Regions from separate parts of the Streptomyces sp. NPDC026500 genome, predicted to be linked through region 1. Evidence: riboswitches for the same ligand, from Rfam matches in the RefSeq annotation. Region 1 holds a riboswitch; each other region holds the start of a gene.
The links. A riboswitch is a leader RNA that binds a small molecule or an ion and turns the genes downstream of it on or off. The one in region 1 is predicted to bind cyclic di-AMP.
Positions count from the first base shown of each region.

Region 2: another riboswitch for cyclic di-AMP. It lies ahead of ACZ4N5_RS29335 (transglycosylase family protein); the one in region 1 lies ahead of ACZ4N5_RS27605 (transglycosylase SLT domain-containing protein).
Region 3: another riboswitch for cyclic di-AMP. It lies ahead of ACZ4N5_RS00080 (M23 family metallopeptidase); the one in region 1 lies ahead of ACZ4N5_RS27605 (transglycosylase SLT domain-containing protein).
Region 4: another riboswitch for cyclic di-AMP. It lies ahead of ACZ4N5_RS32860 (M23 family metallopeptidase); the one in region 1 lies ahead of ACZ4N5_RS27605 (transglycosylase SLT domain-containing protein).

Region 1 covers NZ_JBVHQB010000016.1:172,107-179,534, reverse strand. Annotated here, with positions in the region: gene ACZ4N5_RS27610 (CocE/NonD family hydrolase) at 1-1,791, shown strand, start outside; cyclic di-AMP (ydaO/yuaA leader) riboswitch at 2,458-2,618, shown strand; gene ACZ4N5_RS27605 (transglycosylase SLT domain-containing protein) at 2,622-3,392, shown strand; gene ACZ4N5_RS27600 (HAD family hydrolase) at 3,464-4,273, opposite strand; gene ACZ4N5_RS27595 (hypothetical protein) at 4,554-5,201, shown strand; gene ACZ4N5_RS27590 (FAD-dependent oxidoreductase) at 5,520-6,749, opposite strand; gene ACZ4N5_RS27585 (carboxylate--amine ligase) at 6,777-7,428, opposite strand, start outside.
Region 2 covers NZ_JBVHQB010000018.1:104,147-111,574, forward strand. Annotated here, with positions in the region: gene eno (phosphopyruvate hydratase) at 1-642, opposite strand, end outside; gene ACZ4N5_RS29335 (transglycosylase family protein) at 990-1,691, opposite strand; cyclic di-AMP (ydaO/yuaA leader) riboswitch at 1,696-1,889, opposite strand; gene ACZ4N5_RS29340 (transglycosylase family protein) at 2,073-2,954, opposite strand; gene ACZ4N5_RS29345 (cytochrome P450 family protein) at 3,270-4,571, opposite strand; gene ACZ4N5_RS29350 (globin domain-containing protein) at 4,870-6,081, shown strand; gene ACZ4N5_RS29355 (nucleoside triphosphate pyrophosphohydrolase) at 6,127-7,158, opposite strand; gene ACZ4N5_RS29360 (SurA N-terminal domain-containing protein) at 7,283-7,428, opposite strand, start outside.
Region 3 covers NZ_JBVHQB010000001.1:21,117-28,544, reverse strand. Annotated here, with positions in the region: gene ACZ4N5_RS00095 (dihydrofolate reductase family protein) at 1-942, shown strand, start outside; tRNA gene ACZ4N5_RS00090 (tRNA-Met) at 1,066-1,139, shown strand; gene ACZ4N5_RS00085 (PP2C family protein-serine/threonine phosphatase) at 1,449-2,546, shown strand; cyclic di-AMP (ydaO/yuaA leader) riboswitch at 2,852-3,008, shown strand; gene ACZ4N5_RS00080 (M23 family metallopeptidase) at 3,021-4,055, shown strand; gene ACZ4N5_RS00075 (aldo/keto reductase) at 4,279-5,223, shown strand; gene ACZ4N5_RS00070 (PrsW family intramembrane metalloprotease) at 5,336-6,682, opposite strand; gene trmB (tRNA (guanosine(46)-N7)-methyltransferase TrmB) at 6,773-7,428, opposite strand, start outside.
Region 4 covers NZ_JBVHQB010000022.1:117,618-125,045, reverse strand. Annotated here, with positions in the region: gene ACZ4N5_RS32880 (Glu/Leu/Phe/Val dehydrogenase dimerization domain-containing protein) at 1-881, shown strand, start outside; gene ACZ4N5_RS32875 (hypothetical protein) at 1,077-1,496, shown strand; gene ACZ4N5_RS32870 (TetR/AcrR family transcriptional regulator) at 1,666-2,286, shown strand; gene ACZ4N5_RS32865 (SGNH/GDSL hydrolase family protein) at 2,880-3,665, opposite strand; gene ACZ4N5_RS32860 (M23 family metallopeptidase) at 4,016-4,912, opposite strand; cyclic di-AMP (ydaO/yuaA leader) riboswitch at 4,915-5,074, opposite strand; gene ACZ4N5_RS32855 (tyrosine-protein phosphatase) at 5,717-6,514, shown strand; gene ACZ4N5_RS32850 (DUF6126 family protein) at 6,538-6,654, opposite strand; gene ACZ4N5_RS32845 (helix-turn-helix domain-containing protein) at 6,684-7,322, opposite strand.

The sequences.
Region 1 (7,428 bases):
TACGCCTCGGTCCGTGTGGACGTGCGCGGCCACGGCAACTCGGAGGGCGCGCCGAGGGACGAGCACTCCGGGACCGAGCCGGACGACGGCGTGGAGGTGGTCTCCTGGCTGGCCGCCCAGCCCTGGTGCACAGGCCGGGTCGGCATGTTCGGGATCTCCTGGGGCGGCTTCATCTCCCTCCGTGTCGCGGCCCGCGCGCCCGAGCCGCTCAAGGCGATCGTCACGGTCTGCTCGACCGACGACCGCTATGACAACGACGTGCACTACGCGGGAGGTTCCGTCCTCGCCGTCGGCATGCACGCCTGGGCGGCCACCACGCTCGCCTTCGCCGCCCGCCCGCCGGACCCGGCGCATGTCGGCGAGGTGATGTGGCGCGACATGTGGGTGAAGCGGCTGGAGGCGCTCGACCCCTCTGTACACACCTGGCTGGCGCACCAGAGCCGGGACGCGTACTGGCGCCACGGCAGCGTCCGCGAGGACTACGGCACCATCAGTGCGGCGGTCCTCGCGGTCGGCGGCTGGCACGACCCGTACCGCGACACGGTGCTGCGCCTGGTGGAGAACCTGCCACCGGATCGCGTACGCGGTCTCATCGGACCCTGGTCGCACCAGTACCCGGACCGGGGCCTGCCGCCCGGACCGGCAATCGGCTTCCTCCAGGAGACGCTGCGCTGGTGGGACCACTGGCTCCGGGACGAAGAGACGGACGCGCTCTCCATCCCCGTGCTGCGCTCGTACGTGATGGACGCGCACCCTCCGGCGACCGTGTACGGAGAGCTCCCCGGCCGCTGGGTCGGCGACCCGGCCTGGCCTTCACCCTCGGTGACCCCGGTCGCGTACGCGCTCCAGGGCGCCCCGGTACCGGTGCGCTCCCCGCAGCACACGGGGGTCGACGCGGGCCGCTTCTTCCCCTTCGGCAACGAGGCCGACCTGCCGCCGGACCAGCGGGAGGAGGACGCCCGGTCGGCCTGCTTCGAGTTCGAGGTGGCGGAGGAGACCTGGGTGCTGGGCCGCCCACGGGTCAATCTGCGGCTGACGTCCGGGTCGCCCAGGGGCCAGGTGATCGCCCGGCTGTGCGACGTCGCCCCGGACGGAGCGTCCACGCTCGTCACCCGGGGCGCCCTGAACCTGTCAGCGCGCCAAGGCCGCGACCAGGCCGTTCCGTGGAAACCGGGTACTACGGAGAACGTGGTGTTCGACCTGAACGGCATCGGCTACGCGTTCCCGGCGGGCCACCGCATCCGCCTGGGCGTCTCCTCCGCGTACTGGCCGTGGATCTGGCCCCAGCCTGGCTCGGAGGCGGGCTTCACCCTGGACCCGATCGGCAGCACCCTGGAACTCCCCGTACGGGCAAGGGAGTCGGACCCCTCGATCACCTTCGGGGAACCGGAGGAGTCCGAACCCCTCGGCGTGACCGTCTCCGCGACCCTGGACGAGCCCCGCCCGGAACGCCTGGTCCTGCGTGACGTGGCCGCGGGCACCTGGCGCCTGGAGGTGGACCCGGGCCACGGCGGCACCCGCGTGTACCCCGACGGCCTCGAATGCACGGAGGACGCGCGGGAGACGTACACGATCGACGAGTCGGACCCGCTGTCCGCCCGCGCCCGCTCGACCTGGTCGATCCGGCTGCACCGCCCGGACCTGCCGTGGGACGCCCGCGTCGAGACGGTCTCCGCCATCACCTGCGACGCACGGGACTTCATCACGACCGACGAGGTCGTCTGCAAGGACGGCGACGAGGTCGTCTTCCACCGAACCTGGGAGAAGCGAATCCCGCGCACAGCCGGCTGAAAGGGCCCGACCGACAGGGCTTACGGGGGCGGGAGTTCACCCCCGTAAGCCCTGTCGGCCGGGCCCCCGCACACCGCGCGCCCCGGCGCCGGTCCGCGCGGCGTCCCGACACCGACATGCCGCCCGGACGCCGAACACCGGTGCCACGGACCGCACTTCGCCCTGTGCTCACCAAGACGCGATCCGCGACCACCCGGCTCGGCCCGCGCTCGCTGCAGCCCGCTCCGAATCGCCGGGCTCGGCCCCGCGTCCGCCCGGCTCGGCCGCCGTCCTACCCCCGCTCCGGCCCCGGACCTGCCGCGCTCCCCTACGTGTCCCGCGCCGCGAATCTCGCTGCGGGAGGGGCCGCTCGGCGTCCTGCGGAGGCTTGTCACCCCCCTGCCGCCGCAAGCGCAATGCCCGAATTGCCTTGCATGCCGCCTTGATGACCCTTGGTCTCGTGAATTGGGTCACCAGCGAGCCGGTACGCCACCTCGCGCCACCTCTCGACCAACCCCTTTGCCAAAGGCAAGTTGAGGATCCAATTCCGGCGCAATCGGACTTTTTCCCCGTGCCCTAACCAGGCGAAAGCGATCTTCGCAGCCAAATCTGGTCTTGTTCCGGACATGTGCTCTCGCATACGTTCTCGTCGATCCCGGGCGGATCGCCGAATCCTGCCGCCGCCCGGAAACCCACCCACCCACGCACGGCAGGAGCGGGGGAACCACAGGTAAGCCGCCGATCCGGACACACCGGACCGGCTAGGGGTGAAGCCGCGCCCAAAACGCGGCCGGGCATCTCCCGCCCGAACCCGACAGCTCACCTCGCAGGCGTCGGAGAGGACAGTCGTCATGCCCGTACGAGGCAAGCACCGCCGCACGAAGACCAACGTCATCACCCGGGGCATGATCGCCGCCGGAACTGGCGGCATCGCCCTTGCCCTCCCGCTCGTGAGCGCGACCGGCGCCCACGCCGCGACCCCGGCGCAGGCCCCCCAGCTCACGAAGGCCGCCCACACCGCGGTCATCCCCAACGTGCAGCTCATCACCTACAAGGTGGTCGCGGGCGACACCCTCTCCAAGGTGGCACAGAAGCACCCCGAGAGCGGTGGCTGGAAGAAGCTGTACACGGCGAACCGCGCGGTCATCGGCGACAACCCCGCCCTGATCCGTCCGGGTCTGAAGCTGACCGTGGGCACGAAGAAGCTGAAGTCGACGGTCGTGCGCACGACGGCGAAGGCGACCCCGGCTGTCGCCAAGTCCAAGGTGGCCACCGCCACCCAGGCCTCCGTCAAGACCTACGCCAACAACCTCGACGGCTGGATCAAGCAGTCCCTTGACGTCATGGCCAAGGCGGGCATACCGGGCAGCTACGACGGCATCTACCGCAACGTGATGCGCGAGTCCTCCGGCAACCCCAACGCCATCAACAACTGGGACTCCAACGCCGCCGCGGGCATCCCCTCCAAGGGCCTGCTCCAGGTCATCGACCCCACGTTCCAGGCCTTCCACGTCGCCGGAACGTCGATGAACATCTACGACCCGGTCGCGAACATCACCGCGGCCTGCAACTACGCGGCCAAGACCTACGGCTCCATCGACAACGTCAACGGCGCCTACTGATCGCACCCTCGGCTTCACCCTCACCCGCCGGCGGCACCTTCTCGGTGCCGCCGGCGGGTGCGTTGCCACTGCTAGAAGCCGAAGAGGCGCTCCAGGACCACCGCGATTCCGTCGTCCTCGTTCGACAGGGTGACCTCGTCGGCCACCGCCTTCAGTTCCGGGTGGGCGTTGGCCATCGCCACACCGCGGGCGGCCCAGTCGAACATCGGGATGTCGTTGGGCATGTCACCGAAGGCGAGCGTCGCGGCTGGGGTGAGACCGAGGTGCGCGGCCGCGAGAGCGAGTCCCGTCGCCTTGGTCACCCCGCATGGCTGGAGTTCGACGGTGCCGGGCCCGGACATGGTGACCGTCGCGAGTGAACCGACCACTCCCCGCGCCGCCGACGCCAACTCGTCGTCCGACAGCGACGGGTGACGGAGCAACACCTTGCTGATCGGCTCCGTCCAGAGGTCGTCCCGACGCGGCACCCGCACCGCCGGCAGGGTCGGATGCGGCATCACATACCCCGGCTCGATGAGCGTCAGACCGTCCACGCCGTCCTGGTCGACCGCCGCGTACAGCAGCCCGACCTCCGCCTCGATCTTGCCGAGTGCCGTCTCCGCCAGTTCCCTGTCCAGGGTCACCGACCACAGCATGCGGTCCGCCCCGGCGTCGTACAGCTGCGCCCCCTGCCCGCACACCGCCAGTCCCTCACCGCCGAGTTCATCGAGGAGCGGTCGCACGCGCGGTGCGGGGCGGCCCGTCACCACGAGATGCTGGGCACCCGCCTGGGTCACCTTCGCCAACGCGGCCCGGGACCGGTCGGAGAGAGTGTCGTCGCCGCGCAGCAGCGTTCCGTCCAGGTCAGTGGCGATGAGTGAATATGCAGTCGGAGCGGCCATGATCCGAAGAATACGGATCGAACGACTCATCGGCCCGGCGTGAACCGGACGACGTCCGGTATCCCGTCAGCAACGCCGTTCACCGTACGGTGGTAAGCGCGTTGCGACCGCTTCGGATCACGCAAGGTCCGCTTCCGCCCACACCGACTTTCCCCCACACGACCGACCACAACACCCCAACACCGCCCCGCCACAGGCCGACTCGGCGCCAGGCCGACTCGGTGACGGCGCGCACCGCGGCGGACATCGGCGACGAGCACCGACAAGTCCGAGGAGAGACATGCCTGTTGAGCCCGCTGCGTGGCTTCCTGGCCCATCGCGCACGGTGACCCCGTTCCGGCAACACCTGCGCACCGCTGCCGAAGCCGTCATCCGGCGCTTCCCGGACCCTCTGCGGTCCGAGATCTACGTCCTCTCCTTTCGGATCTGGCGGATCGACGGCGACGAGCGCCACCCGTACGTGGCCATCGGCTACAACACCGAGACCCAGTACGGGCTGGAGACCTATCCGGAGGACCCCGGCGAGGCCCGCTGGAACTACGCCCTGTGGCTGCTGGACGGTTTCGAGATGCTGGGCAACATCCCCGAAGACCCTGCCGGAAGCCCGCTGTACGTGGAGGAGGTCAAGGGGCTGGGGATCTGGTTCGACGGTGACTACGACTTCCTCACGATGGATCTGCCGGAGGAAGAGGAGGACGAACTGGACGCCAAGTCCGACCTTCTCCGGCTCCACTTCTACGACGCCGTGATCGACCTCGCCCGCCGCCTCCACACCGATGGCCTCCTCACGGAGATCTTCGGCCGCGCCCTCCCCGTCGTCGTCTTCGACATGGACAGCCCCGGGTGGGAGATCGAGGCCACCGAAGCCGCCAACCCACCCCATTCGATTGCGGACTTCATGGCCTGGCAACGGAGCGCCGGTTCATGAGAGCGCGCCGAGGACCAAGGAGTTCCTTCACGGAGGAGCCCTGACGACCGGGGCGACTGGGCCGACCGGCCCCGCAGCCGGACGGCCCGCCCCGGCCGAGCCCGCCCTGGCAATCAGGCCTCGATCTCGACGCGCCGAAGGCAGCAGGCTCCAAGCCCCAACGGACGGCGGCAACTCCGAGCCCGTCGGGGCGAGGGCGTGGCCAAAGCGCCGGGGTGCAAGGGGCCGGCGGCCGAGGAGCCGACAGCCGGAGGGGCCGGCCCGCGAGCGCGGAGCCTCGGCCACAGCCCCCCGGCCGCACGCACCGTCGGCCGTACCTCACCTCACCCCGTGCGCGGCCACCAGATGCCCGGCCAGCCGCGGGGAGGCGAACTCCGTCCCGCACACGAACCGCATCACCGGCCCGTACGAGGCCGCCGCCGGCAGACCCGTGAAGTACAACCCGGGAACCGAGGACCGGTACCCGGCACCCAGCTTCGGAGTACCGCGGCTCACCGCCAGCTCCGCGCGGAGCTCGTGCCCGAGGAAGTCCATCGCGGCGATGTCGACGCGGTAGCCCGTCGCGGCGATCACGTGATCGGCGGAGAGCTCGTCCACCCGCCCGCCATGGGTCTGCACCGTCAGGACGGGGCTGCCGTCGGGCGCCGCGACGCCGACGATCCGCTGGACCTCACGGACCGCGACCTTGCCCTCGAAACGGTCACGGAGCCACCAGGCGCCGAGGGGACCGAGCACCCGGCGGACCAGGTAGTGCCGGGCCTGAGCAGGCAGATACCGGTAGGGCTGTGGGTAGTAGCTCAGCGCCCACAGGGACCAGGCGCGCCCGAACGGCGACTCGGGACGCATTTTGGGCTGCTTCCACGGGGGCGCGCCGAAGTCGACGGCGCCCTTGCCCCGGGACACCACCAGCACCTGCGCACCTGCCTCCGCCGCGAGCGCCGCCGTCTCCAGAGCGGACTGCCCCGCGCCGACGACTATCAGCTCCTTGCCGGAGAAGCGGCTCAGGTCGTGCTGCTGCGAGCTGTGCGACACCGGGCCGGTCCGTGTGGGGCCGTCGGCCGCCGCGCCCGCGAGCTCGGGAGGCAGATGAGCCAGCCCGGACAGTCCGGTGGCCACCACGACCGCCCGTGCGGTGAACAACTCCCCCGAGTCCAGCTTGATTTCGAACCCAGCGGACCGGTCCGCCCCCTCCCGGCCGCTCGTCCGGTCGATCGACACGACCCGCACGCGCTCCAGGTCGGGCACCAGCTTCTGCTGGAACCACTCCCCGTACCCGATGAACGTGTCGACCGGGATGATGTCCTCGTCCGTGACCAGGCGCGGTATCCCCGCCGCGGCGCAGTAGTCGCCGAGCGTGTGCCCCTGCTGCGGAGCGTCGATGCTGGAGGCGGCCGGAGTCGACTTGAGGAGCATTCCCTCAGGCATGTGGTCGCGCCAGCTGACCATGGGCTCGCCGAAGACCCGCACCGGGACACCACGCGCCCGCAGATGGGCGGCGGTGGACAGGCCGAACGGCCCCGCACCGATGACTGCTACCGGATGAATCACGAAGTCCCTCCCCAGGACGTACTACGCCTACTTCGCGGTGGAACTGCTGCTGCCGCGGCGGTTGGTCCGCCACAGTTGATACAGATGCTTCGCGCCCGGCCGCACGAAGCGCGCCAGCATCGTGAAGAAAGGCCGCAGGTCGTCACCCGCGAGCCAGGCCAGTTCCGTACCGCTCGCGCGGTCCGGCGCGTGCGGGGTCGTATAGCCGCTGCGCCGGTAGGCAAGCAGGGCCGGAAGGTCGATGTTCTCCACGATGTACCGGTGACCGGCCCGCTGTTCCCCTTCGGGAACGGCACGCCCGGTCAGGTCTAAGTGCATGGCACGGACGACGTCTATCCCCGACTCGTTCTCGAAGAGCCGGAACTGCGCGCCCATGCGCGGGTTGAAGTCGAGAAGCTTGTACTGACCGTCGCGGCGGTCGAACCGCAGGTCGAGGTCGATGATTCCGCTGAAGCCGATCTGTTTGATGAAACGCGCGGCGAGGTCCGCGAGTTCCGGATTGTCCACGACGTACGCGTTCGCCGTCATGCCCGCGTGCGGCGGCCAGGAGCGGACCTTCACACCCGTGAACATCGCGAGCGGCGCCGAGTCCGCGTCGAAGTACGCGTGCACGATCCAGTCCTCCGCCTCCTCCCTCGGCAGGTACTCCTGGAGGATCACGCCGGGCTGCGCACCCCAC
Region 2 (7,428 bases), on a different contig from region 1:
CAGGTTCGGGGCGAAGCCGCCCTCGTCGCCGAGGCCGGTGGACAGGCCCTTGGACTTCAGGACGGACTTGAGGGTGTGGTAGACCTCGGTGCCCCAGCGCAGGGCCTCGGAGAAGGACTCCGCGCCGATGGGGGCGATCATGAACTCCTGGATGTCCACGTTCGAGTCGGCGTGCGACCCGCCGTTCAGGATGTTCATCATCGGAACGGGCAGCAGGTGCGCGTTCGGGCCGCCCAGGTAGCGGAAGAGCGGCAGGTCGGACGCCTCGGAAGCGGCGTGCGCGACGGCGAGCGAGACGCCGAGGATGGCGTTGGCGCCGAGCGAGCCCTTGTTGTCGGTGGCGTCCAGGTCGAACATCGCCTGGTCGATCAGGCGCTGCTCGGTGGCGTCGTAACCGACGAGCTCCGGGCCGATCTGCTCGATGACGGCGAGGACGGCCTTCTCGACGCCCTTGCCCTGGTAGCGGTTGGGGTCGCCGTCACGAAGCTCGATGGCCTCGAACGCTCCGGTGGAGGCGCCGGACGGAACGGCGGCACGACCCGTGCTGCCGTCGTCGAGGCCGACCTCGACCTCGACCGTGGGGTTGCCTCGGGAGTCCAGGATTTCCCGGGCTACGACGACGTCGATGGACGGCACGAGCATCTCCTTCTGGGATGTGACGCGGGTATGCGGGGCTTGGCAGCCCTGCGGGATGAGCCTATCCGGCCCAGGGGGATCGGCCAGCCGATCGACCACCCCTTGAGCAGAAGTGAGAGTACATATTGTTCCTGAACGGAACAAAAAAAGAAATGAAAAACCCCGCTCCGGCGCGTGCGGGGGAACACGCACCGGAGCGGGGAGCCCGTGGGGACGGGGCCCTCACCAGGCCTCCGAGGTGGAGGCCCGGCCGATGAGGGAGCTGTCATTCAGCTGGGGCGATGCTGCGCACGGCCGGGACCACGGTCACCCTCCGCCGAAGGCGACCCCGTCGGGCCGGCGTGCGGCCGCGCTCAGCGGAGGTGCAGCTGCTGGCCCGGGTAGATGAAGTCGGCGTCGGCGACGATGTCCTTGTTCAGCTTGAACAGCTTCTGCCAGCCGCCCTTGACGTGCTTCTTCTCAGCGATCGAGCTGAGGGTGTCACCCTTGACGACCTTGTACTCGCCGTCACCCTTCTTGACCTTCTTGCCGGTCGGGGTGGTGACGGTCTTCTGGGCGGCGGGGCGCTCCGCGGAACGGGAGGCGGGCTGCTCCGTCGTACGGGTGGTGGGGGCGCTCTGCGAGCCGCTCGACGAGGAGGAGCCGGAGGAGGTCGACGGGGCCGAGGCGCCACCGCTGTACGCGGCGCTCGACAGGCCGGTGCCACAGGTCGGCCAGGCACCCTTGCCCTGGGCGGCGAGAACCTTCTCGCCGATGGTGATCTGCTGCGACTTCGAGGCCTGGTCGGCGGTCGAGGCGTAGGCGGTGCCGCCGTACGCGGCCCAGGTGGAGGCGGAGAACTGCAGGCCGCCGTAGTAGCCGTTGCCGGTGTTGATCGACCAGTTGCCGCCGGCCTCGCACTGGGCGACGGCGTCCCACTCGGAGGCGGTGGCGGCGGAGGCGTTGCCGACAGCCATCAGCGGGGCGGCGATGGCGACGCCGGTGACACCGGCGAGCGTGGCGACGCGGGTGGCCTTGTTCGGGCGGCGGTGCTTGCCCTTGCTGGAAAACAGCATGGAGTGATCCCCTCACCGACGCCTGCGAGGTGAGCTGTCGGGTTCGGGCCGGTTGAGTTGCCCGGCCGCGTGTCGTCGACCCCGTCTCCAGGACGTCCGACACGCGACTTAACCCCAAGCCGTTTCCGGGTGTCTCTCAACTCCCGGACGCGGCGCCTACCTTGGGTCCCCCGCTCCTGCCTACGGCGCATGACGCGACGACTGTTCCCGTACGGCCGCTGGCAGGATTCGGCGTTGTGACCGTCGGGGCCCGCTGTGGCGAGCGGTCACGACCGTAAGCAGTCGATCGGCGGAATATCAAAGACGATCAGGGCTTCTGAGACTCATGTCTCACTCGCACCAAACCGGACATTCCACAGCGAACCATGACGTGAACTCCCGCTAGTTCTGCACCGTTTCAGCAGTGCCGGCAATGCTCCGACCGGGGACGACGAGGCCGGGACCGTCGGTCGCCGCCGCGCCGTACGAGGCGGACAGGTCGCCCGATCCGCCTTCGAGGCCGAGGACGTCGGAGACGTTCCAGAGATTCGTGCCGGCGTCCACGACGTACGGGTTGTCGACGGCGTCGCTCGGGGCGCTCGAGGCGTGCCGCCCCGTGGCGTTGTCGGCAGGGCTGCCGGTCGCGCTCTCCGCGGCGTCTCCGCCACGATGCCGCCCGGTGCCGGCGCTCGCGGCGTCGGAGGCACTCGAAGAGGCGTGCTTCTGTCCGGACTTGCCCGACTCGTCACCCTTGTCGGTCGCTCGGGCCGAGGCGCTGGGGCTCGGCGAGGCGTCGGGCTTCCCGGCGCCATGGGTCGCACCCGAGGATTCACCCGAATCGGTCGAACCAATCAGATCCGACAAAGAAGATGAACTGGGCGAAGTGGACAAACCGGAAGAGCCGTGTGAGCCGGCGTCATTCCCGCCACTCGACGAACCGTCGGCCACGCCCGTGTCGACCTGGACCTCGGCCGAGCCCTTGCTGAGACCGGAGAGCGGTCCGCAGGTCGGCCAGGCCGCGAGACCCTGGTCGTCGAGCAGCTTCTCGGCGACGGCTATCTGCTGCGAGCGACTGGCCTGGTCGGCGCTCGGGGCGTACTCGAGACCGCCGTACGCCTCCCAGTCCTCCTGGTCGAGCTGGAGCCCGCCGTAGTACCCGTTGCCCTGGTCGGCGCTCCACGCGCCACCGCTCTCGCACTGCGCCACCCGGTCCCAGGTGGTCCCGTCGGCCGCGCTCGCACCCGACGCGGCGAGCAACGGGATGACGATGGCCGATCCGGTCACTCCCGCGGCGACAACGAGGGCAGGGGCTTGACGAGGGCGACGGTGACGGCCGTTCCCGGAGAGCATGCGGAAACCTTTCGCGTGACAGCGGGGGACCACCGCGGCTCCAGCGAAGTAAGAAGCGGAGCCGCCGCGTTGATGGGTGAACGTAGCCGGACTCGATCACTTGTCACAAGTCGATGCAGTACAGATCACGTGAAGATCACAGATTTGATGGATCGTCACGTTCCGGTAGCCGGAAAGGTGCCCTTTCCGGTATTCGGGAGAACTTCCCGGAAAGGGGTTCCGAAGGGTCGCCGATGAACCGATCAGGGACTATTTGACCGGGGTGAACTCCACAGGAAGCGTGCGCAATCCACGCATAATGAGCCCCCCGCGCCAGCGCAAATCGGCCGATTCTCCTGCGAGTTGGAGGTCGGGCAGGCGGTTGAGGAGCGTGCCGAGCGCGGTCTGCCCCTCCAGTCGGGCGAGCGGAGCGCCCAGGCAGTAGTGGATGCCGTGGCCGTAGCCCAAGTGCTGAAGGTCACGCCGTGCGAGATCGAGCGTGTCCGGCTGCTCGAACCGCTCGGGGTCGCGGTCCGCGGCGGCGAGGACCACGAGCACGGGGTCGCCGGCCGCGATGTCCTGCCCGCCGATCCGCACGTCCTCGGTCGCGAACCGCCAGGTGGCCAGCTCCACGGGCCCGTCGTAGCGCAGGAGCTCCTCGACACCCGTTTCGAGCAGCCCGCTCTCCCCGGCCGCGAGGGAGGCCTGCAGACGCGCCCGCTGCTCGGGGTGGGTGAGGAGGGCGTGCATCCCGTTCCCGATGAGATTGACCGTGGTCTCGAACCCCGCGAAGAGCAGGATGAAGGCCATGGCGGCGGCCTCGTTCTCGGTGAGGTGCTCGCCGTGGTCGGAGGCGCGGATGAGCCCGGAGATGAGGTCCTCGCCGGGTGCGGGCTCCGCGGTCAGCGCCTCGCGCTTGCGGTGGATGAGCTCGGCGAGATACCCGCGCATCTTCTTGACGGACCGGGCGACCCCGCCCCTCGGCCCGCCGCCGTGCCGGATCATCATCCCCGCCCAGTCACGGAAGTCGTCCTGGTCCTCGCGCGGGACGCCGAGCAGGTCGCAGATGGCGTAGATGGGGAGCGGGAAGGCGAACTCGTGAATGAGGTCCGCCGAGCCCCTGGCCGCGAACTCGCCGATGAGCTGATCCGTCAACTCCTGCACCCGCGGGGCGAATTCGGCGACCCGCCGCGGTGTGAACGCCTTGCTGACGAGCCGCCGCAGCCGGGTGTGGTCCGGCGGATCGATGTTCAGCAGATGCGTCATCAGCTCGGCCTTGCGCTCCCCGGGAATCCCGGTCCTGCCCTTCGCGTGCGCGGGCTCGGCGTGATGCGCGGGATTCTTGGACAGCCGCTGGTCGGCGAGCGTCTGCTTGGCGTCGGCGTACCGCGTGACGAGCCAGGCCTCCACCCCGCTGGGCAGTCGCGTGCGGTGCACGGGAGCGTGCTCCCTGAGCCAGGCATAGGCCGGGTAGGGATCGGTGGCGAACTCCCAGGTGAAGAGTTCGGGGGCGGCGCTGGCGGAGGCTTCGTGCTCGGTCACCCCTCGACCGTAACCGCAGGAGGCGGGCACTCCCGGGCCGACCGACGATCGGGACTCTCGGGCGGGGCCGGAGACCGCGCTCGGGCGCCACTGGAGGCTGCACTCGAGCGACGCTGGAGGCTGCACTCGAGCGGCACCTGGAACGGCGTTCGGGCGGCAGTTGAGGCAGTGTTCGCGCAGCACCTGGGCGGCATTCGTGCGGGATCCGAGGAGCACGGTGTCCGGTGCACGACGGCGACGGAGACCGTCCCCACCCATTTCGCCCCAGGCTGTCCGGACATGGCCGACTGTTTGACTCGGCCTCTCGGCACCTCCCTACATTCACGCAGTGGACCCCGAAATACTCAGATCCAGCTTCGCGGTCGTGGAAAGACGGGCCGAGTTCGCGGTCAAGTACTTCTACTCGCACCTCTTCCGTCACAACCCGGAGCTCCGCGCGCTGTTCCCGGCGGACCTCCCGCAGGACATGGAGCGGCAGCGGGACCGGCTCTTCGCGGCGCTCACGTTCGTCATGGACGGGCTGGAGGATCCGGACCTGCCACGGTATCTACGGGATCTCGGGCGCGACCACCGGAAGTACCTGACCCAGCCGGAGCACTACGCGGCCGTGGGGGCGAGTCTGATCGCCGCGTTCGCGGTCGTCGCGGGCTCGGCCTGGAGCGCCGAGGCCGAGAAGGCCTGGGCCGAGGCGTACGGGTCGATCGCCCAGCTCATGCTCCAGGGCGCCGAGGAGGCCCAGCACCACGGCGAGCCCCCCTGGTGGGACGCGGAGGTCGTCTCCCGCACCCGGCACGGCGACGACCTCGTCGTCCTCACCCTGCGGCCACGCCAGCGGCTCACCTACTCCCCCGGTCAGTACGTCAGCGTCAGCGTGTCCCATCTGCCGTGCGTCTGGCGCCCCTACTCCCTCGCCAACGCGCCCCGCGCCGACCGCACCGTCGACCTGCACATCAGCCGCGTCGAGGACGGCGTGCTCTCCACCGCCCTCGTCAGGCAGACCCGCGTGGGCGACGTACTGCGGCTGGGCGCACCCGGCGGCGGCCTCACCCTGCGGACACCGGCCGACCGGCCTCTGACCCTCATCGCGGCCGGCACGGGCTGGGCGCCGGTGAAGGCCCTGCTGGAACAGCTCCACCCCGCCCACGAGGCCCGCCTGTTCCTCGTCGCCCGTGACATCGCGTACCTCTACGACCGGCCCGCCGTCGAACGCCTGCGGGCCAGGCTCCCCAAGCTCGCCGTCACCTTCATCACCCCCGCGCCCGGCCGTCCCAAGGCCCAGGCGACCGAACGGCTGCTCACCGCGCTGGGCAACCGGGCCGGCTGGACCCGGCACGACGTCTATGTCGCCGGGCCGCCCGATCTCGTCGAGGAGGTCGGCGAGACCCTGCCCTCCCTGGGCACACCGGCCGACCGCGTCTTCCACGATCCGCTGCCGCCGACCGGGGAGAGCCGTCCCCGCCCGGTGGGCGCGGCGGAGTGGCTGCTCGACCGCCCCCCGCCGACCTGGCACAACCCGTCCGGCCGCGCCCCGGGAGCGTGACACCGGCCCCCCCAGGCCCAGCCTCGCCATACCCCTTATTACGTCCTACTCTTCACCGCCCCCGTGGGCGTCCTCGCGGTCGTCCTCGGTGTCCGTCTCCACGAAGCCCTCCGCCCCGCGGATCGCGTCCCGGTACGCCCGTGCCGCCGCCCGCAGCGCCGCCTCCGGGTCCACGCCCTCCGCCTCGGCGCGCACGGCCATCGCCAGCAGCTCGTACCCCACGCCCTCGCCCGCGGGCAGCGGGACCTCCAGTCCCGCCGTACGCACCCGGGACGACAGCTTGGCCGACAGGGCCAGGCCCGGCTGGCCCAGCGGGACGCCCTCGGTGACGGAGGTGCGCCGCTTCTCCTCGGCCTTGGTTCGCAGCCAGTGCGCCTTGACCTCCTCGGGCGTCGTGGCCGTCTCGTCGCCGAAGACATGGGGGTGCCGGTGGATCAGCTTGGCGACGATGCCGCCGGCCACGTCGTCGATCGAGAAGGGGGCCTCCACGTCGTCCTCGGCGATCCGGGAGTGGAACACGACCTGAAGCAGGACGTCGCCGAGCTCTTCGCGCAGCTCGTCCCGGTCGCCTTCCTCGATGGCCTCGACCAGCTCGTACGCCTCCTCGATGCCGTACTTCGCCAGGCCCTTGTGTGTCTGCTGGGACGACCAGGGGCACTCGCCGCGGATGCGGTCCATCACCTGGACGAGGTCGAGCAGGCGGGCGCCCGGCAGGTCGTACGAGGCGGGGAGCAGCTCCAGGTCCGGCATCCGTATGCGGCCGGAGCCCGCCAGCCGGGCCAGACCGTCGGTGAGGCGGGGCTCGCCCTCTCCACTGGCGACGACGACCAGCGAGCGTCCGCCCGCACACGCGTCGACCAGCTCCTGCGCGGTCGGGGACTCCTCGTCGACTCTGACACCGGCTTCGCGCAGATACGGCACCTGCGGATGCCCGGGGTCCGCGCACAGCACCCGGTCGGCGCCGCGCAGCGCCTGCCAGGCCGGCCAGGACAACAGACCGGGCGCGACACGGTGGCTGGTGGTGAGCAGGACGATACGGCCGGGGTCGGGGCCGACGGCGGTCGTGTCGGCAGCGATCCGCTCGTCGTCGCCGAAGCTGCTGGTTGCGTTCACCCCTCGAACGTAACCCACACCGCCGACAGCCCCTGCGGTTGTCCACAGGCCTGGGGACACCGCCGAGCCCCGAAGGGCCCGGCGACGGTTAGGCGGGCTGCTGGGTCCCCGCCGACGAGACGTCCCGCAGCCACGGCGTCTTCGCGTCGACGCGGCTGCTCTTCTGGACGTCCCAGGCGCCGTAGCGCGGGTTCAGGTCGACGTGGAGCTGCTTGGAGGCGGTGGACATCGCCT
Region 3 (7,428 bases), on a different contig from region 1:
GAACGACGTGCGGCCCGTGTCGCCGGCGGCCGTCCCGAGTACCCGCTGAAGGTCACCGTCAGCGGTTCCGGTGATCTCGACCCGCAGGCGCAGTTCTGGCACACGGGCGGCGAGAAGGTCGTCTACACGACGGACAAGGGCGCGCTGCGGGCGGCCGCCCTGCTGCACGGCCTCGTCGGCGTCGACGTCGTCCCGACCGGGCCCGACCTCGACTGGCGTGTGCTGCTGGAACACCTTCACGACGTACGCGGGGTGCGCCGCCTCATGGTCGAAGGGGGCGGGAAGGTCCACACCCAGCTCGTGCGCGAGGGACTCGCCGACGAACTGCAGCTCGCCGTCGCCCCCCTCTTCGTCGGGCAGCCGGACGCGCCGCGGCTGTTCGGGCCCGGCGCGTATCCCCTGGGCCGGCTGCGGCTGGTGGAGACACGGCCCGTCGGGGACGTCGTGCTCATCCGGTACGTCCCCACCGCGCCCGGCACCGGCCCCCTCGCGTCCGCGGCGGACCGGCGCTGGCTGGAGCTCGCCTGCGAGCTGGCGGCGCTGTGCCCGCCCTCGAAGACCGCGTTCAGCGTCGGCGCCGTGGTGGTCGCGGCCGACGGGACCGAGCTGGCCCGGGGCCACTCCCGCGAGGGCGACGACCCCGTCGTGCACGCCGAGGAGGCCGCCCTCGCCAAGATCGGCCCCGCCGATCCGCGACTGGCCGCCGCCACCGTCTACAGCAGCCTGGAACCGTGCGCCCACCGCGCCTCCCGGCCCGCGCCGTGCGCCCGGCTCATCCTCGACGCCGGGGTGCGCCGGGTCGTCACCGCCTGGCGCGAGCCCGACACCTTCGTCACGGACGCCGACGGGAACGGGCTCCTCGCCGCCGCGGGTGCCGACGTCGTCGTCCTCCCCGAGTACGCGGACCGGGCCAAGGCGCCCAACGGACATCTGCCCGACTAGGCCTCGCTCGGCCCCGGGTGTCGTGCGCAACGGCGTCGGCGAATGCCCGCCGACGCCGCCGAAGGGGTGCGTCTGAACGTGTGTGCTTCGGGTCCCGCGGATGGCGTACACTGGTCCTAACGACGCGGGGTGGAGCAGCTCGGTAGCTCGCTGGGCTCATAACCCAGAGGTCGCAGGTTCAAATCCTGTCCCCGCTACTCAAGGCCAAGGGCCGGAACTCGGATTCACGAGTTCCGGCCCTTGGTGTTTGTCCCGGGGCCGGTTCTCTCCCGGGATCGTCCTCCCACCCGGCCCTTTCTGCTGGGTCCTTCTCTCAGCCCCTTCTCCCGGGAGGTTCCCTCCGGCAGTCGGCGGCATCCCCCGGTCGGGCCACACCGGTCGCCCGCCGTCGGAGCTCCGGGTCTTCTGGACGGGTGGGGCAGCCAGGAGGTGAGCAGCGGACCGGAGAACTCCATGACCGGGCCGACGGGCCGTCGTCCGGCGGCCGCGGGCCCAGGAACGCCCCGTTGCCCGCTCCGGCGGCAGCGGGTTCCCGCAGGATCTCCTTCGCGCGCGCCTTCGTCCGGACCCTGCCCGCGCTGCTCGTCGTCGCCGGGATCTTCTACGACTACTTCACCCCGGGTGACTACACCGCGGCCCCCCTCTTCACGGCCGCACCCCTGGTCGCCGCGCCCCTCTACTCGCTGCGTGGCACCGTCCTCGCCGGCGTCGGCGCCGTCGGCGCGGTGTTCCTGGTCCACTCTCTGCTCGGCATCGTCCTTCAGGTCGACGCGGTCACCGAGACGGTCACCGTGGCGACGGCCGCCATTCTCGCCGTCCTCCTCAACATCGTCGTCCGGCGCGGTGACGAACGGCTCGCCTCCGTCCGGGAGATCGCCGAGTTCGCGCAGCGCGCCGTGCTGCCCGAGCCCGCGGAGCGGATCGACGGCCTCGATGTCGCGGCCCGCTACGAGGCGGCTCAGGAGGACGCGTTCATCGGCGGTGACCTGTACGCGGTGCAGGACTCCCCGTACGGCGTGCGGCTGGTCGTCGGGGACGTACGGGGGAAGGGGATGACCGCGGTGGCCGCCGTCGCCGTGGTGGTCGGCGCGTTCCGGGAGGCGGCCGAGCAGGAGCCGACACTGGAGGCGGTCGCACGGCGCCTGGAGCGGGCGCTGACGCGCCCGGGCACCCTGCACGAGAGCCCTGACGCGTTCGAGGAGTTCACCACCGCCGTCCTCGCGGAGATCCCGCGCGACGAGGACGTCGTCCGCATCGTCAACCGCGGCCATCCGCCGCCCCTGCTCCTGCATCCCGACGGCACGCTCGTCACGCTCGGCGCCGAGCCCTTCGCGCTGCCGCTCGGGATGAGCGAGCTGGGAACCTGGCCCGACCGGGCGGTACAGAGCCGCTTTGCGCGCGGGGCGATGCTGCTCCTGCACACGGACGGGCTGTCCGAGGCCCGCGATTCACGCGGGACGTTCTACGATCCGGCCGCGTGGCTGGCCGGACGGGTCTTTCCCGGCCCCGACGCGCTGTTGACCGCCCTCTCCGAGGCGGTCCGCCGGCATACGGGCGGCGCTTTGACGGACGACATGGCGCTGCTCGCCGTCCGGCGCTTTTGACGGGTGCTCGCTGAGGGGATCTCCGCAGAGCTCGGGAGGTCCTTCGCGTGCCACACGTACGGCCATTTCAGGCATGGTCACGAACGGTGATCGGACCGTTCCCCTCCGCATAACATCTGACATACCGTCAAGGGAATCCGTGTCGACGGGATAGGGTCAACTCGCCCGTTTTTCACCGCTCATGACCTCAAAGTCCAGGCCAAAAGCCGTTAATGATCAGCCCGAACAGCTTGGAATTCGGTGCCTGAGTCTATTAACGTTCGATAACGCAGCGCGGTCGTTACAGCCGTCACAAGAGGTGGCTCCGTGCGCACGTGCCGAATCCCGCAAGGGAACCGGGGAACCATCAACTTGGGGTGAATCGAGCGTATTCCGCCGTGGGAACACGGTGGCTATACGCGCGTAGGAGACCTTCCTGCTCCGAACCCGTCAGCTAACCCGGTAGGCGGCAAGGAAGCAAAGGAGTGCGCCCACGTGGCATCCGACCGGCCCGCTCAGCCGACCTCGTTCGCGCCGAATGACACACATACCTTCGGCTACGGCAAGGACGAGGGCCCCTGGGAGGAGTGGAACCCCACCGAGGATTCCGTTCTTCCCGTCCGCGGCCGGCACCGCACGGGCAAGCAGCGCGGCGGAGGACTCGCCCGCAGCTCCACGGTTCTCGGCGTAGGCGTCATAGCCGCCGTCGGCGCGGGTGGCATCGCCAGCGCCGCGCCGGGCAAGCCGCCCGTCTCGATCTCGCTGCCCGACCTGTCGTCGGTCACCCAGTCCGCCAAGGCCCTGATATCGGACGGTGGATCCAGCGCCCCCAAGGGCTCCACGACTCCGCTCACCAATGCCGGTCTGACCAGCGCCGACGCGGCGCAGGGTGCCACGGACGCGGGTGAGGCGCTGCGCTCCCGCATCATGCAGCAGGCCCAGTCGCAGCAGAACCAGGCCGACACCGCCACGCAGCAGGCAGCCCAGGCCGCCGCCGCGAAGAAGGCCGTCGCGCTCGCCGCCAAGCAACAGGACGACGCGGAGGCCAAGGCCGCCGCCGCGAAGCAGAAGGCGGAGGAGGAGGCCAAGGCGAAGGCCGAGACCGAGCGACTCGCCGAGCTCGCCAAGAGCTACTCGCTGCCGACCTCCTCGTACACCCTGACCTCGCGCTTCGGCGAGGCCGGCTCCATGTGGTCCTCCGGCTACCACACCGGCCTCGACTTCGCGGCGCCCACCGGCACGCTCATCAAGGCGATCCACAGCGGCACCATCACCGAGGCCGGCTGGGCGGGTTCGTACGGCTACCGCACGATCCTCACCCTCGACGACGGTACGGAGCTGTGGTTCTGCCACCAGTCGTCGATCAGCGTCAGCGTGGGCCAGAAGGTCGCCACGGGTGATGTCATCGGACGCGTGGGCGCGACGGGCAACGTCACCGGGCCGCACCTGCACCTCGAAGTGCACCCCGGCGGCGCCGCCACCGGCATCGACCCGATGGCGTGGCTCCAGAGCAAGGGCCTCAACCCCTGATCCGTACGGGCTCCTGAGCCGTACGAGCCGTACGGCGTCCGACGCGGGCGGGTGTGACCCCTGACGCGTGCCGTACGCATGTCCTCCCCGATCTCCGGCGGCCCTGACGTCATCCCCCCCGACGTCAGGACCGCCGGTCAGGCGGATACGGACGCCTGCGCGCACCGGCCCGTCCGGAGTGAGCGCGGAATACATGCATCCGGCACGGGTGTTGACGTCGTACATGACTTCTCTTCGCAAGCTCGGTTCGTCCGACCTCGAGGTCTTCCCGCTCTCCCTCGGCGGCAACGTCTTCGGCTGGACGGCCGACGAGACCCGGTCCTTCGCCGTGCTCGACGCCTACGCGGCCGCCGGCGGCAACTTCCTCGACACCGCCGACTCCTACTCGGCGTGGGTCGAGGGCAACGAGGGCGGCGAGTCCGAGACCATCATCGGCAAGTGGCTGAAGACCCGCGGCAACCGTGCGGAGATCGTGGTCGCCACCAAGGTCAGCCAGCACCCCGCGTACCCCGGGCTGTCCGGTGCCAACATCAAGGCCGCGGCCGACGCGTCGCTGCGCCGTCTGGGCACCGACCACATCGACCTCTACTACACGCACTTCGACAAGCCGGAGGTGCCGGTCGACGAGATCATCGGCGCCCTCGACGAACTGGTGAGGGCCGGCAAGGTGCGGCACATCGCCGCCTCCAACATCTCGCCGGAGCGGCTCCGGGAGTCCCTGGAGTTCTCCGACCGCGAGGGCCTCGCGCGCTACGTCGCGCTCCAGCCGCAGTACAACCTGGTCTCGCGCGACACCTACGAGGGCGCCCTGCGGGACGTCGCCTCCCGGGCCGGTCTGGCCGCCGTCCCCTACTTCGGACTCGCCGCCGGTTTCCTCACCGGCAAGTACCGCCCGGGAACGACCGTCGACTCGCCCCGGGCGGCGGGCGCGGCCAAGCACCTCGGCACGGAACGCGGGCCGCGGGTCCTCGCCGCCCTCGACGAGATCGCCGGGGCCCACGGCGTCGCGGTGCCGACGGTCGCCCTCGCCTGGCTGGCCGCACAGCCGACGGTCGCCGCGCCGATCGCCTCCGCGCGCACGGTGGAGCAGCTTCCGGCGCTGCTGGGGGTCGCGGACCTGGTGCTGACGGACGAGGAACTGACGCTGTTGTCGAAGGCCTCGGCGTAAGCAGGGGCCGAGCGTCGGCGCGGCACCGCCGGTGTCGACCGGTTGTGCCGCGTGCCGGGAGCGTCGTGTTCCCGGGGTGACGGATTCCGGGCGTGCCAGGGCTGTTCCGCGCCTATGTGCGGTACGGGTTGTACGCGGGATACGGAGCCGGCGCCGACGCCTGTGCCGGTGGTCCGTAGGGCTGCGCGGGCGGGGCGGCGTACCCGTATCCATGGGCCGGCCAGGGCGGTGGCGCGGGCAGCGGTGTCGTCGCGCGGGCCGCGTAGGCGAGGGCCGGGCGGGCGATCTCCCGGCGGCGCCACAGCTCGTCGAGCAACTCGCGCTCCCGTACGACGAAATCGGCGCCGGCTCGGCCCCGGCGGCCCCGGTGGCGCAGGAACGCGAGCGAGGTCGCGTACGCCTCGTACTCCGCCACCGAGCGTGCCGCGGTCTTCCCGAAGTGGTGACCGGCGTACTCGCGGGCGAGCCGCCGTGCCCGCATCGAGCCGAGGGCCCACGGCTCGGTCGCGCCCAGCCACCCGGCGACGGTGTACGCGGGCAGCTCCGTGCGCACGGTGTGCAGCTCGCGCTGCCGGGTCCAGACGACCAGCCAGGTCAGCAGCCCGAACGCGGGCACCATGAACGCGGCGTACACCCCGAAGAACCCGAACTCGCCGAAGTCCGACGAGCTGTTCCAGATCGCGTGCATGCCCATCGCGAGCAGCAGTCCGGCGAGGGGGAGCAGCACACGGCGTACATGCTGGCGCTCGGCGGACAGCGCCGCGACGCCGAACCCGATGCCGGTCAGCACGGTGAACAGCGGATGCGCGAAGGGCGACATCACCACGCGGACGAAGAAGGTCGCGGCGGTGACGGAGGTGAGCCCGCTCTCCCCGCTGAGCTGGTCGGAGCCGAAGGCGGTGCCGAGGTAGAGGATGTTCTCGGTGAACGCGAAGCCGGTGGCGGTGATCCCGGCGATGACGACACCGTCGACGATCCCGGTGAAGTCCCGTCTGCGGAAGAGGAAGACCAGCAGGACGGCCGCGGCCTTCGCCGACTCCTCGACCACGGGCGCTATGACGGTGGCGCCGAGCGTGTCGGCGCTGGACGGATCCGCGGTCGCCATCGCTATCCACCGGGTCGCGAAACTGTTGGCGACGATCGCGATGAGCGCGGCCGCGCAGGCGCCCCAGGCGAAGGAGAAGAGCAGGTTGCGCCAGGGGCCCGGTTCGACCCGGTCCAGCCACCGGAAGGCGGCTATGAGCAGCGGCACGGGGAACACGGCCAGTCCGAGGCCGACCAGGAAGCCCTCGGTTCCGGTCTGTTCGCGGACGAGGGCGAGGATCACCAGACCCGACATCGAGAGCAGGGTGATCAGCGCTCCGTACCGGACCCATCTGCGCTGCCACCAGTGCGGATGTATCGGCGCAGGTCCGGCGGGGCCGCCGGGCTGTGTCGGGTACGGAGGATGGATGGCCACGGCATTGACCCTAACGAGGGAGGGCGTGGCCCGCGAGGGTAACCGGAGTCCACGGGAATTCCCGTGAGTCGCCGGAGGGGGGTGTGCGGGTCAGTCGCCCTGGGTGTGCTGGTCTCGATGCTGTACGCGCCGGAACAGGAGGTCGTTCACCACATGACCCTTGTCCAGTCCCTGGCCCTCGAAACGGGTGAGGGGCCGGAACTCCGGACGGGGCGCGAAACCGCCGTCCGGCCGCGTGTTCTCGAAGTCGGGGTGCGCGCTCAGCACTTCGAGCATCTGTTCGGCGTACGGCTCCCAGTCCGTCGCGCAGTGCACGAGCGCGCCCGGCTTGAGACGGGTCGCCGCGAGATCCAGGAACTCCGGCTGGATCAGCCGCCGCTTGTGGTGCCGCTTCTTGGGCCAGGGGTCGGGGAAGTAGACGCGCAGGCCGTTCAGGGACGCGGGCGGGAGCATCTCGCGGAGCAGGATGATCGCGTCGCCGTTCGCGACCCGGACGTTGGTCAGGCCGCTCCGCTCGGCGAGGTTGAGCAGGTTGCCCTGACCCGGGGTGTGCACGTCCACGGCGAGGATTCCGGTCTCCTGGTCCTCGGCCGCCATCTGCGCGGTGGCCTCTCCCATGCCGAAGCCGATCTCCAGCACGACGGGGCCGTCCGTCCCGAACAGTTCCGCCAGGTCGAGCGTCCGCTGTCCGTCGATGTCCAGGCCCCATTTGGGCCACAGCCGCTGCAACGCGTCCGCCTGTCCGG
Region 4 (7,428 bases), on a different contig from region 1:
ACATCGAGGCCTTCTGGACCACCGGCGAGGATCTCGGGCTCAGCCAGGACCTGCTCGACCGGGCCGCCGAGGAGGCCGGGCTCGTCTCGTCCATCCAGGCCGTGTACCCGTTGCTCGACGACGAGACGGCGGCCCGGAAACGGCTCGCGGACGCCTTCGCGGTCGAGGTGGACGGCATCGGCCTCGACGAACTGGTCGGCGGCTGCGGCGTCGCCGAATCGGTGCTCGCCGCCCTGGACCGGGCCGGGGTGGAGTACGCGGGAACGCGCGTCGCCGTGCAGGGACTCGGCACCATGGGCGGGGCCACGGCGCGCTTCCTCGTGCGCGCGGGGCTCAAGGTCGTGGCCGTCGCCGACGTCAAGGGAACCATCGCGAACCCGGACGGCCTCGACATCGAGGCACTGCTCGGGGCACGGGACGCGTACGGGACGGTCGACCGCGCGGTGCTGCGCCACGCCGACCGTGAACTCCCCGGTGACGCCTGGCTGTCCGCCGACGTCGAGGTGCTGGTGCCCGCCGCGGTCTCGTACGCGATCGACACGGCGAACCAGCGAGGGATCAGGGCCCGTTGGATCGTCGAGGCGGCCAACATGCCCGTCCTGGCGGACGCGGAGCTGCTGCTCGCCGCGCGCGGGGTCACCGTCCTGCCGGACGTCGTGGTCAACTCCGGCACGAACGCCTGGTGGTGGTGGACCCTGTTCGGCGACATCGGCGCCGACGCGGACGAGGCCTTCGCCCACACCCGGCGCTCCATGCGCGCCCTGATCGACCGGACCCTCGCGCGCGCGGAGGCCGACGGCACGACGCCGCGGGCCGCCGCCCACGCCATCGTCACCGACCGGCTGCCGGTCATCGCGGAGCGGTTCGGGTGGTACCGGTGAGGGACCGGAGCCGCTGACCGCCCGCCACCGCGAACTCGCCGGGTCGGTGCCGGGCCGCCGCTCGGCCACGCGGTGCGTCCGCCCCGATGACGGCGATTCCCTGGCGGGAATTGAGGCGCGGGCCGGGTCGAAGCAGAGTCGGTGTCGTCAGAGGAACCCGCGCGGAAGCGCGCACCGACCCGCACGAGGAGCAGCATGTCCGCCATCGACGCGCAGGACCTGATCGAGCGCTACATCGGCGTCTGGAACGAACCCGACCCCGAGATCCGTCGCAAGACCGTGCACGAGCTGTGGGCGGAGGACGGTGTCCATCTCCTGCGCCCGCCGCAGGAGATGCACGACAGGGCCGTGTCCCTCGGCTTCGGCACCGCTGTACTGGAGGCAAGGGGCCACGACGAGCTGCACGCGCGCGTGACGCGTGCCTACGAGGAGTTCGTGGCTCCTGGGACGTACGGCTTCCGGATCCAGGAGTCCGCCCGCCGGCTGAACGACGTGATCACGTTCCGCTGGGAGTCCTTCCACATCGGGGACGGACAGATCTCGGGCGGCGGGCTGGAGTTCCTCGTCCTGGACGAGGACGGTCGCATCAAGGCCGACTATCAGTTCGTCGACTGACGGCGACCGACGGCCGACGGGAGCCGATGGGAGCCGGTCGGCCCCGTAGGCCGAACAGGTGTCGGCCGGGCGGCCCGGCCGTCTCTCGCCGGGGCGCGCAGGGCGCGGCGCCGAGGGAGGCGTCAACTCCTGTCGGGCCCGTCCTCAAAGGGCTGTGTAGGGTTGCCGCGTGGCGAGAGTGCGGTTGAGCGTGGCGGAGCGGCGTGAGGAGTTGCTGCGGGCCGCCGTCGAACAGATCGAGGCGCGGGGCGTGGCGGCGGTACGGATCGCCGACGTGGCCTCGTCCCTCGGCGTGAGCAACGCGCTGGTGCTGTACCACTTCTCGACCAAGGAGAAGCTGGTCGCCGCCGCGTTCACGTACGCGGCCGAGGACGATCTCGCCCATCTGCGCAAGCTGCTCGGCCGCCGTACGACGGCACTGCGACGCCTTCGGGCCGCCGTGCGCTGGTACGCCCCGACGGGGCAGGCGAAGGGCTGGCGCCTGTGGATCGAGGGCTGGGCGGTCGCCCTGCGCGAGCCCGCGCTGCGCGAGGTCACCCGCGATCTCGACAGGCAGTGGAAGGCCGCGATGACCGAGGTGATCGCGGAGGGCGTGGCCGCGGGCGAGTTCCGGTGCCCGGACCCCACGACGGCGGCCCTCAGGCTGACGGCGCTGCTGGACGGACTGGCCGTCCAGATGACGGCGTACTCGGGAGCCGTGTCACGGGCGCGGACCCAGGAGTGGGCCGACGAGGCCCTCGCCCGTGAACTGGGCCTTGAGCGCGAGGCGTTGATGGCGGCAGTGCGCTAGGGCCCGTCTGAACCGTTCCCGCCGGGCCCGCGGCGCCCGGCACCGCACCCCGCCGCGTTGTCGGGCACGCCTCGCGAGCGCGGACGCGGAGGGGGTCTGCGGAAGGGTGAGGGCGAGCAGCGTCACGGCGAGCACGGCGGAGGCCCGGAGGGAAACGGCGCGCGCTGCGGACGAATGCCGGGGCCTCGATCGAGCGACAAACGTGCGCGCGGACCTGCCGCCCGCAGACGGCGTACGGCGCGAACCGGCGGGCGCGGTGGAAGGCTGACGGACGGGCATACGGGGGCTCCCTGGAGATCCTTCGGGACCCGCCCCACGGGACTCGGGGCGGTTCGCGGCCGTCCCGGCAGCGTCGGCCGTGCTCCGCCCCGCGCCACTCCCGCGCTGTCACCTCACCGGTCGAGCCCGGACCGCCCCGGACGCGGCACGGATCCCGGCCGGTCGCGCCGGCCCGGACCCGCGCTGCCCGTGACGCCGCGACCGGAGTGGGCCGTGGTGCCTTGACCGGGCTGGTCCCGTGGCCACGTGACCAGGGTGGCCCGTGATCCCGGGAACCCATGATCCCGTGGCCGCGTGACCGGAGCGGTCCCGTCTCAGGCCACCGACTCGATGCGCAGCTTGATGTCGTCCGGTGACAGGGTCCCCTTGGCCGCCACGTGATCGCCCGAGGACTCCCCGCGCAGCCGCCGTCCGATCCACGGGACCAGATATTCGCGGGCCCACTGGATGTTGTCGCGGCGCATTTCGAGCGTGCCGCGCGGCGGAAGGGGCGGCCAGGGCTGGTCCGGGTCGGCGGGCACATCGAGACCGAGTACCTGTCCGGCACGGAGCGCCACCCGGGTGTGCCCCTCGGGCGACAGGTGCAGCCGGTCTCCGTCCCAGGCGCGGCGGTCCTGGATCGTCTTCAGGGACCAGAGGTCGAGGACGGGACAGCCGTAGCGGTCCGCGACGGCCCGCACATGTCCGTTGTAGGTGGCGATCTTGCCGCGCAGATGCTTGAGCACGGGGACGCCGCGGGTGTCGAAGCCGGTCGTCACCATGACGGTGCCGACGGCGGAGGTGAGGTCGACGATCGCACGCTCGAAGCGCTCCGCGACCTCGTCGGGGTCGGTGCCGGGGCGGATGATGTCGTTGCCGCCCGCGCAGAACGAGACCAGGTCCGGGCCGAGTTCCTTGGCCCTCTGGAGCTGGGACTCGACGATCTGGTCGAGCAGTTTGCCGCGCACCGCGAGATTGGTGTAGTTGAAATCGCCCTCGGGTCGCCGGTCGGCGAGAAGTACCGCGAACCGGTCGGCCCAACCGACGAACGCCCCGTCGGGCCCAGGGTCGCCGACGCCCTCGGTGAAGCTGTCCCCCACCGCCACGTACGACCCGATCACTGATCTGTTGTCACTCTTCGAATCGTCTGCCACATCGACCCATGATTCACCTTCGGATGTGAGCTACGCGACCGTAGGGAAGGGTTGACGGACGGTGAGATAAGCCACTCGCCAAGCATTGGTCAACTCTGGAATAGGGCTCGGATCAAGGGTGTTGAAGCAGCGATCACCCCCATGCCGTGGAAATGGCGGGGAATCGCTCGGCGGGAGTCACATGCCTCGCTCAACCACGGTCACGTGCCCGGTGGCGGGAACCACCGAAGGCCGGACCCCGGGGATCATGGGGTCCGGCCTTCGGAGGCAGTCCTGCCGTCAGGAGCAGGGCAAGCGTCTGGAGCTCAGGGGAGGCGTCAGCCGACGGCGACACCGTGCGAGCGCAGGTACGCGACCGGGTCGACGTCGGAGCCGTAGTCCGGCGTGGTGCGGATCTCGAAGTGCAGGTGCGGTCCGGTGACGTTGCCGGTCGCGCCGGAGAGGCCGAGCTGCTGCCCCTCGGTCACGGTCTGTCCCGCCGAGACGGACAGGGACGACATGTGGGCGTACTGGGAGTACTTGCCGTCGGCGTGCTGGATGACGACCTGGTTGCCGTAGGCGCCGCCCCAACCCGCGGAGACGACGGTGCCCGCGGCGATGGACTTGATCGTGGTGCCGGTCGGGACCACGAAGTCCACGCCCGTGTGGTAGCCGCTGGACCACATGCTGCCCGCCACCTTGTAGCCGGTGCCGACGGTGCCGCCCTCGACAGGCAGGGTGTAGCCGGAACTGCTGCTGGTGGAAGCGCCGTTGGAGGCAGCGGTGCCGGTGGCCGGGGTCGCGTGGCCGGTCTTCGCCGCCGAGGTCGTCGTCCGGGTGGCCGAGTGGGCGCCGGCGAAGGCGGCCTTCTTGCCGAGCGACAGCTTCAGACCGGGGTGGATCAGCGACGGGTCGCTGCCGATGGCGGAGCGGTTGTCGGAGTAGATCTTCTTCCAGCCGCCGGTGACGTTCTGCTCGTCGGCGATCTTCGAGAGATAGTCGCCGGACCTCACCGCGTACGTCTTCGTCTTCGTCGTGGCGGACTTCTTGACGACGGGAGCGGTGGTCGCGGCCTTCTCGACGTGCTGCGTGACGGCCGTGGCCGGGGTCGCGGCGTGGGCGCCCGTGGCACCCAACAGAGGCAGCGCGAGCGCCGCGCCACCGGTTCCGGCCACGGCTATCGAGCGGGTGAAACGAAAGGACTTGGGACGGCGGTGCTTACCCTTCGCGGGCATGACGATTTCCTCTCCGGCGCCTGCGGGGTGAGCTGTCGGGTGCGGGCTGGAGATGCCCGGCCGCGCTGCTGCGCGGCTTTACCCCTAGCCTGTTCCGGAGACCGGATCAGGCACGGAACCTGTGGGTCCCCCGCTCCTGCCGTGTACGGGTGAGTGTGCGGATTCCGGGCGGCGGCAGGATTGGGCGTCCGTCCGGATTGAGGCAGAACGTAAGCGAGATGAGAGCGCGTCGACAACTATGTGCCTTATCTGCGCGCTCACCTTTCTTGATCCATGCGGGAATTGCCGTCACACTCTGTGGAATGACGATCTTTCGGACCGCTCAACTCGCCCGGAAATGCGTGCGGGTTGAGAAATGAGGACGGCAACGCATCGTCACGAATATGACGCTCCTCACGCGACTCGGCCCAGGGTGCTTTATTCCAGGGCCAGTTGGAATGAAGGCACCAATTCGGACAGAACCGCCAGATGCGACTTCGGCGGACAACCATCACATCAGGACCTCTGAGCCGGTAAGCGCACAAAACGGCATGCAGTAATGCCGCATCTCGGCATAATTCGCCCCGCCAGGACCGTGCGGTCGGAGGGTCGGCCGACCTCTCGTTAAATTCGAACATGCGTGCCCGTGGAGCAACGTCACCAAGGGTGTCCCGCCGTGTCCCGCCTGGGAGGTGACGCCTGTGGACAACTCATTGCCTCAGGAACCCATGTCGTATCGTCGAGAGCGCGAGCCGGACACAACTGCCGACGAGCGACGCCGAGTCCAGCCCGGCGACGCCGGCGGCCGAATGAGAGGAGCCCCCCGTGACGCAGCAGGTCCCGTCGACCGAGCCCGATCTCGGCGGAGTGCGCAACTTCCGCGACGTGGGTGGCCTACCCACCGCGGACGGCCGGCGAGTGCGTGACGGGCACCTGTTCCGCAGCGGCCACCTCGCCCACGCCACGGAGGAGGACGCCACGTTCCTCGCCTCCCTGGGACTCCACACGATCTTCGACTTCCGCAATGCCGCGGACCAGAAGCTGGAGGGCCCGGACGTCGAACTGCCGGGCGTACGGAACGTGAATCTTCCGCTGAGCGACCCGGCGGACGGCAGCGAGTTCTGGAAGATGGTCCGCGACGGCGATCTCGACCAGCTGCGCGCGATCCTCGGCGACGGCAAGGCCGCGAACCGGATGATCCGCTCCTACCGCACGATCATCAAGGAGCGCACGGCCGAGCACTCCCAGGTGCTGCACGCGCTGGCCGAGGACAGCGTGCCCGCGCTGATGCACTGCGCGGCCGGCAAGGACCGCGCCGGGCTGTCCATCGCCGTCACCCTCCTCGCCCTCGGCGTCGAGCGGGACGCGATCGTGGCCGACTACCTGGAGTCGAACGCCACGCACCGCCGCTACCGGGTGCACCGCAACAACACCTCGGCCTCCGCGTACTCCCCCGAGGTGATGGAACTGCTCAGCCCGCTCTTCGACGCACGTGCCGAGTACCTGACGGCCGCTTTCGAGACGATCGAGGAGACCTGGGGTAGCGTCGACGCCTACCTGGAGCAGGGGCTGGGGATGACGCCGGAGCTGCGGGAGCGCCTGCGCGAGCGGCTGCTGGCCTGAGCCGGGCGTCCGGCCCGCGGTTTCTACTGGTTCTGCGCGCCCAGCGTGAAGAGCAGGTAGATGAAGGCCGCGAAGAGGTGGCCGACGGCGACGTAGATGATCAGCCGCACCCACAGGGCGCGCGGGAACTTCTCCTCCATGGACCGGCGGCGGGGTTCTGTGGGTTCGGTCATGACGTCTCTCCCGAGGTGGGGTGGCCCGTCGCCGGGCCGAGGCACAGCGCGGCGACGGGACTCTGCAGCAGGGTGTGTACGAAGAGGAGCTCGGCTCCGTCGCGCTCGGCGGCGGCGATGCGGTGCGGGGTCAGCGAGTCGAAGTGGGCGCTGTCCCCGGGCGCGAGAACGTGCATGGTGTCCCCGAGGCGCAGCCTGAGCCGCCCCTGGAGGACGTACAGCCACTCCTCGCCCGGATGGACGCGCACGATGTCGCCCTGCGAGCCGTACGGAACGTGCACCCGCAGCGCCTGCATACCGCGGCCGGCGGCACCGGCCTGCCAGTAGGTCCAGCCGCCCGCCGGGGCCGGTTCCATGTCGGCGGCCCGCACGATCGCGTCACGGTCGGCGACCGTCTCGCCGAGCAGTTCGGAGACCGTCGTACCGTAGACACGGGCCAGCGTGAGCAGCATCGGCAGCGAGGGCTGGCGCTGCCCGGTCTCCAGACGGGAGAGGTGGGCGGGCGAGAGTCCGGCTGCGCGGGCGGCGGCCTCCAGCGTGAGGGAGGCGCTGCGGCGCAGCGCACGCAGCTGGGGCGCCACGGCGTGCAGCTCGGCGGGCGGCTCGTCGACCGCCCCTGGATCCACAGGGCTCATATGACCATTGAGCCCGACGATTGCCTCTGGGGCAATTTTCTTGCCCCAGAGGCAAAGAGTCCGCCGGTGTCGACGCCGGGTCTACGGCCGAGTCGACGCCGAGCCC